DNA from 2 places in the Streptomyces sp. AB3(2024) genome. Region 1 is predicted to be linked to the other one. Evidence: predicted binding sites of a transcription regulator. Region 1 holds the regulator's gene; the other holds the start of a gene.
What was found. Region 1 encodes HrcA, which represses chaperone genes, less so after heat shock. Its sites were predicted from a motif close to TTNGCACTCNGNNNNNCNGAGTGCNAA; they were not measured.
Positions count from the first base shown of each region.

Region 1 (3,408 bases):
CAGACGCCCGTCTTCCAGTCCTGGCCGCGCGGCACCTCGGGCCACGCCCGGATGCCCAGCGCGGACGGCTTCACCGCCTGCCAGACGTCCACGTACGGGTGACCCACCACCAGCACGTCCGGGGAGGTCACCGATGCCGCGATCCGCGACTCCTTCGAGCCCGCCACCAGGTGGTCCACCAGCACGCCGAGACGGGCGTCGGGCCCCGGGGCGAACTCCTCCACGACGGCCGCGAGGTCGTCGACGCCCTCCAGGTACTCCACCACCACGCCCTCGATGCGCAGGTCGTCACCCCAGACCCGCTCCACCAGCTCGGCGTCGTGACGGCCCTCCACGTAGATCCGCCCGGCGCGCGCCACCCGGGCCCGCGCCCCCGGGACGGCCAGCGATCCCGAGGCCGTACGGGCGGGCGCGGCGGGCGCCCGCGACGGACGGGTCAGGGTCACCACGGCGCCGTCCAGCACGAAGCCGCGCGGCTCCAGGGGGAAGGCCCGGCGCTTGCCGAAGCGGTCCTCCAGGGTCACCGTGCCCGCCTCGCACGCCACCACCGCGCCGCAGAAGTCGGTGCCCGCCACCTCGACCACCAGATCGGGGTCCGCGGCCACCTCCGGCACGGCCTTGGCACGCTTCCACTGCGGGGTCAGGTCGGGGGAGTACTCGCGCATCCGGCCGACACTAGGAGAGCCGCCGCCGTCAGGTCCGCGACACGCCGAACAGGTCCGCCAGTGTGTCGCGTTGCGCACGCACGAAGCCTGCCCCGACCACCGCTCCGTGACCCGGCACGTACAGCGCGTCGTCCCCGCCCAGCGCGAGCAGGCGGTCCAGGGCGGCGGGCCACTGCCCGGGCACCGCGTCCGAGCCGGCCTGGGGCTCGCCCGACTCCTCCACCAGGTCCCCGCAGAACACCACCTCCCGCTCGCCCGGCACCAGGACCGTCAGGTCGTGCTGCGAGTGCGCGGGCCCGACGTTGGCCAGCAGTACCTGTACGCCGCCCAGCTCCAGCGTCCACTCGCCCGACACCAGGTGCTCCGGCGCCCGCAGCAGGCCCGCCGCCCCGGCCGCCTCCGCCTCGTCCACGCCCTGGCGGACCGCGCTCACGCGCAGCTCCTCACGGCCGCCGGGGGTCGCCAGTAGCCGGTCGAGGCCGACCGCCCCGTAGAACCGGGCGCCCTCGAAGGCCGGGCCGCCCAGCACGTGGTCGAAATGTCCGTGTGTGAATGCGATATGGGTCACGCGCCGGCCCGTCAGCCGCTCCGCCTCGGCCCGCACCAGCGCACCCTCGCGCACGCAGGATCCGGGGTCGATCAGGAGTACCGACTCGTCCCCCACCACCAGTCCCACCGTGCAGTCCCACACCGGGAGCCGCCGCCGGCCGGTCCGCCCGGTCAGCCGTTCCCAGCCCGCCTCTTCCCAACGTACGTCCATGGGGCGACGCTACCCTGGCGGGCCGCCCTTGCCCCCGGTGTACCACCCGGCCGTACACTGACCGGGGGATCTCTGGCACTCGGGCGCTCGGAGTGCCAACCAGGGCCCGGGGGAAGCTCCGGCGGACCGGCGACGGCCGGCCCGCCGCCGGCGGAACCCCACGACCGACCCATGACCGACCGACGACCGACCGCATCCGGAGGTGTGCGCGATGCTCAGTGAACGCAGGCTCGAAGTGCTGCGCGCCATCGTCCAGGACTACGTCGGGACGGAGGAGCCGGTCGGTTCCAAGGCCCTCACCGAGCGCCACCGCCTCGGCGTCTCGCCCGCCACCGTGCGCAACGACATGGCCGTGCTGGAGGAGGAGGGCTACATCGCGCAGCCCCACACCAGCGCCGGCCGGATCCCCACCGACAAGGGCTACCGCCTCTTCGTCGACAAGCTGGCGGGGGTCAAGCCGCTGTCGACGCCCGAGCGGCGGGCCATCCAGAACTTCCTCGACGGCGCCGTCGACCTCGACGACGTGGTCGGCCGCACGGTGCGGCTGCTCGCGCAGCTCACCCGGCAGGTCGCCGTCGTCCAGTACCCCTCGCTGACCCGCTCCACCGTCCGGCACGTAGAGCTGCTGTCGCTGGCCCCGGCCCGGCTGATGCTCGTACTGATCACGGACACCGGGCGGGTCGAGCAGCGGCTCGTCGACACCCAGACGCCCTTCGGCGAGACCTCCCTCGCCGACCTGCGGGCGAGGCTGAACAGCCGGGTCGTCGGCCGTCGGTTCACCGACGTGCCGCAGCTCGTGCAGGACCTTCCGGAGTCGTTCGAGATCGACGACCGGGCGACCGTCAAGGCCGTCCTGGCGACCCTTCTCGAAACGCTGGCCGAGGAGGCGGAGGAGCGGCTGATGATCGGCGGCACCGCCAACCTCACTCGCTTCGGACATGATTTTCCCTTGACGATCAGGCCGGTGCTCGAAGCGCTTGAGGAGCACGTCGTGCTCCTCAAGCTGCTGGGCGAGGCGGGGGAGTCGGGGATGGCCGTACGGATCGGGCACGAGAACGCCTACGAGGGACTCAACTCCACGTCGGTCGTGTCCGTCGGCTACGGTTCGGGCGGCGAAGCAGTCGCCAAACTCGGCGTGGTCGGACCGACCCGCATGGACTACCCCGGAACGATGGGAGCGGTACGCGCAGTGGCACGTTACGTCGGACAGATCCTGGCGGAGTCGTAAGTGGCCACGGACTACTACGCCGTACTCGGCGTGCGCCGCGACGCATCCCAGGACGAGATCAAGAAGGCTTTCCGGAGGCTCGCGCGCGAGCTGCACCCGGACGTCAATCCCGATCCCAAGACGCAAGAGCGCTTCAAGGAGATCAACGCCGCCTACGAGGTCCTCTCGGACCCGCAGAAGAAGCAGGTCTACGACCTCGGCGGCGACCCGCTGTCCTCCTCGGGCGGCGGCGGCGCGGGCGGCTTCGGCGCGGGTGGCTTCGGCAACTTCTCGGACATCATGGACGCCTTCTTCGGCCAGTCCCAGCAGCGCGGCCCGCGCTCGCGGACCCGCCGCGGCCAGGACGCCATGATCCGTCTGGACCTGGAACTGGACGAGGCCGCCTTCGGCACGACCAAGGACATCCAGGTCGACACGGCCGTCGTCTGCACCACCTGCTCGGGCGAGGGCGCCGCCCCCGGCACCTCCGCGCAGACCTGTGACATGTGCCGCGGCCGCGGTGAGGTCTCGCAGGTCACCCGGTCCTTCCTGGGCCAGGTCATGACCTCGCGGCCCTGCCCGCAGTGCCAGGGCTTCGGCACCGTGGTCCCGACCCCGTGCCCCGAGTGCGCGGGCGACGGCCGGGTCCGCTCCCGCCGCAGCCTGACGGTCAAGATCCCCGCCGGTGTCGAGAACGGCACCCGGATCCAGCTCGCGGGCGAGGGCGAGGTCGGCCCCGGCGGCGGCCCCGCCGGCGACCTGTACGTGGAGATCCA
Region 1 covers NZ_JBGWAB010000003.1:128,078-131,485, reverse strand. The annotation lists gene ACEPPI_RS02330 (DUF3097 domain-containing protein) at 1-665, opposite strand, end outside; gene ACEPPI_RS02325 (MBL fold metallo-hydrolase) at 694-1,425, opposite strand; gene hrcA (heat-inducible transcriptional repressor HrcA) at 1,637-2,653, shown strand; gene dnaJ (molecular chaperone DnaJ) at 2,654-3,408, shown strand, end outside.

Region 2 (3,408 bases), on a different contig from region 1:
CGGTCTCCACCGCCTTCAAGGCCGGCCACGACGTGGTCCGCCCGCAGAAGCCGGACACCATCGCCAAGTCGCTGGCCATCGGCAACCCGGCGGACGGCCCGTACGTCCTGGACATCGCCCGCCGCACCGGTGGCTACGTCGAGGACGTCAACGACACCCAGGTCGTCGAGGCGATCAAGATCCTGGCGCAGACCGAGGGCATCTTCGCCGAGACCGCGGGCGGCGTGACCGTCGGCGTGACGAAGAAGCTCATCGAGAACGGGCAGCTCGACCCGGCGCTGACCACCGTGATCCTGAACACCGGTGACGGCCTCAAGACCCTGGAGGCGGTGGCCGCGGACAGCGGCCAGACCGCCACCATCCGCCCGAGCCTGGACGCGTTCCGCGCCGCCGGCCTGGCCTGACCCTTCCCACGACTCCCGGAAAGGCGGTAGCGCCATGAGCGTCAACGTCCGCATCCCCACCATCCTGCGCACCTACACCGGCGGCGTCGCCGAGGTCCCGGCCGAGGGCTCGACCCTGGCCGAGGTCATCGAGTCCCTGGAGCAGAACCACCCGGGCATCGCCGCGCGCGTCCTGGACGACCAGGGCAAGCTGCGCCGCTTCGTGAACGTCTACGTCAACGACGACGACGTGCGCTTCGAGGGCGGTCTGCAGGCGGCGACGCCGGACGGCGCCGGCGTCTCGATCATTCCGGCCGTTGCGGGCGGCTGAGACCCCGAAAAGTAGAATTGCCCCCTCCGCTAATAAGTGGAGGGGGCAATTCTGCTTGATTGGGCGCGGTAGAGTTGGGGAAGTCCCCTCCGGTGCTCTTGCCCGCCGCATATGAGTGGGCCCCGTGAGGGTTGACATTGAGTCAACATGCGTGCGGCCTATGGGGCTTTGGCGAAGATTGTCTGGCCCGAGTTGCCCTGCCATATGCCAAATTTTCACTCTATTTCTATGTTTCCGCGTGTCCAGAATTCTCGTCGGATTGACCTGTTGCAGACAGCAGCGGTGCGGATACATTCAGCCCCGGTCGAGGCGTTCCGGCGCAAGTTCTGACCCGGGACCGCGAAGTGCGGTACCGCGCAAGGGCCAGTAATAGGGGAGTTAGGCATGGCTCAGGGCACCGTCAAGTGGTTCAACGCGGAGAAGGGCTACGGCTTCATCGCGGTCGACGGTGGTGCGGATGTGTTCGTCCACTACAGCGCCATCCAGATGGACGGGTACCGCACCCTTGAAGAGGGTCAGCGGGTCGAGTTCGAGATCTCGCAGGGCCAGAAGGGTCCGCAGGCGGACATGGTCAAGCTCGCTGCTGCCGGCTGAGACCGAGCGCGATCGACCACCGACGCGACAGACGTACGAGGGGCCCACATCCCGGACACGGGATGCGGGCCCCTCGTGCGTCACCCCGCGAGTCCGGCCGGAAGCCGCCCGGCGTTGCCCGAAGCCGCTTGCACTCGCGGGGGTCGAGTGCTAATCATTGGCGTTAGCACTCTCCAGGTGAGAGTGCTACTTCAGACGAGGACCGGGTCGGTGAGGCCCGACGGGTCCGGCGGGAAGGAACCGCCGGCTCCGCAGGCCGTCCGTCGCGGGCGCGGGCGCGGTCCGGAGCAATCCACCCCTGTCCGGGAGGACCACTTCAGATGGCCAAGATCATTGCGTTCAACGAGGAGGCCCGGCGCGGTCTCGAGCGTGGCATGAACCAGCTCGCCGACGCCGTCAAGGTCACCCTTGGCCCCAAGGGTCGCAACGTCGTCCTTGAGAAGAAGTGGGGCGCCCCCACGATCACCAACGACGGTGTCTCCATCGCCAAGGAGATCGAGCTCGAGGACCCGTACGAGAAGATCGGCGCCGAGCTGGTCAAGGAAGTCGCCAAGAAGACGGACGACGTCGCCGGCGACGGTACGACCACCGCCACCGTTCTCGCCCAGGCTCTCGTCCGCGAGGGTCTGCGCAACGTGGCCGCGGGTGCCAACCCGATGGCCCTCAAGCGCGGTATCGAGAAGGCCGTCGAGGCCGTCTCCGCCGCCCTGCTCGCGCAGGCCAAGGACGTCGAGACCAAGGAGCAGATCGCTTCCACGGCCTCCATCTCCGCCGCCGACACCCAGATCGGCGAGCTCATCGCCGAGGCCATGGACAAGGTCGGCAAGGAAGGCGTCATCACCGTCGAGGAGTCGCAGACCTTCGGTCTGGAGCTTGAGCTCACCGAGGGCATGCGCTTCGACAAGGGCTACATCTCGGCCTACTTCGCGACCGACATGGAGCGTATGGAGGCGTCCCTGGACGACCCGTACATCCTGATCGTCAACTCCAAGATCGGCTCGGTCAAGGACCTGCTGCCGCTCCTGGAGAAGGTCATGCAGTCCGGCAAGCCGCTGCTGATCATCGCCGAGGACGTCGAGGGCGAGGCCCTGTCGACCCTGGTCGTCAACAAGATCCGCGGCACCTTCAAGTCCGTCGCCGTCAAGGCCCCGGGCTTCGGCGACCGCCGCAAGGCCATGCTCGGCGACATCGCCATCCTCACGGGCGGCACGGTCATCTCCGAGGAGGTCGGCCTCAAGCTGGAGAACGCCGGTCTCGACCTGCTCGGCCGCGCCCGCAAGGTCGTCATCACCAAGGACGAGACCACCATCGTCGACGGTGCCGGTGACAGCGACCAGGTCCAGGGCCGCGTCAACCAGATCCGCGCCGAGATCGACAACTCCGACTCGGACTACGACCGCGAGAAGCTCCAGGAGCGCCTCGCGAAGCTGGCCGGCGGCGTGGCCGTCATCAAGGCCGGTGCCGCGACCGAGGTCGAGCTCAAGGAGCGCAAGCACCGCATCGAGGACGCCGTTCGCAACGCGAAGGCGGCCGTCGAGGAGGGCATCGTCGCCGGTGGTGGCGTGGCCCTGCTGCAGGCCTCCTCGGTCTTCGAGAAGCTGGAGCTCACCGGTGACGAGGCGACCGGCGCCAACGCCGTGAAGCTCGCGCTGGAGGCCCCGCTGAAGCAGATCGCCGTCAACGGCGGTCTTGAGGGTGGCGTCGTCGTGGAGAAGGTGCGCAACCTGGCCGTCGGCCACGGTCTGAACGCCGCCACCGGCGAGTACGTCGACATGATCGCCGAGGGCATCATCGACCCGGCGAAGGTCACCCGCTCCGCGCTGCAGAACGCGGCGTCGATCGCGGCCCTCTTCCTCACCACCGAGGCCGTCATCGCCGACAAGCCCGAGAAGGCCGGTGCCCCCGCGGGCGGCGGCATGCCGGGCGGTGACATGGACTTCTGATCGGCCCCTGGCTGATCGGCTGTTCTCGAACGAGGGCGGCACCCCCCCCGCGGGGGGGGGTGCCGCCCTCGGGCGTTTCCCGGTCCTCAGAACCCCGAGCTGTCGATGTCGAAGTCGAAGGGGGCCGGGACGGGCAGGGAGGTGCCGAAGGGCGCCG
Region 2 covers NZ_JBGWAB010000007.1:111,063-114,470, forward strand. The annotation lists gene thrC (threonine synthase) at 1-404, shown strand, start outside; gene ACEPPI_RS05205 (MoaD/ThiS family protein) at 439-714, shown strand; gene ACEPPI_RS05210 (cold-shock protein) at 1,099-1,308, shown strand; gene groL (chaperonin GroEL) at 1,629-3,251, shown strand; gene ACEPPI_RS05220 (Uma2 family endonuclease) at 3,338-3,408, opposite strand, start outside.
Region 2: the regulator HrcA is predicted to act here: its motif matches at 1,436-1,462, upstream of groL (chaperonin GroEL).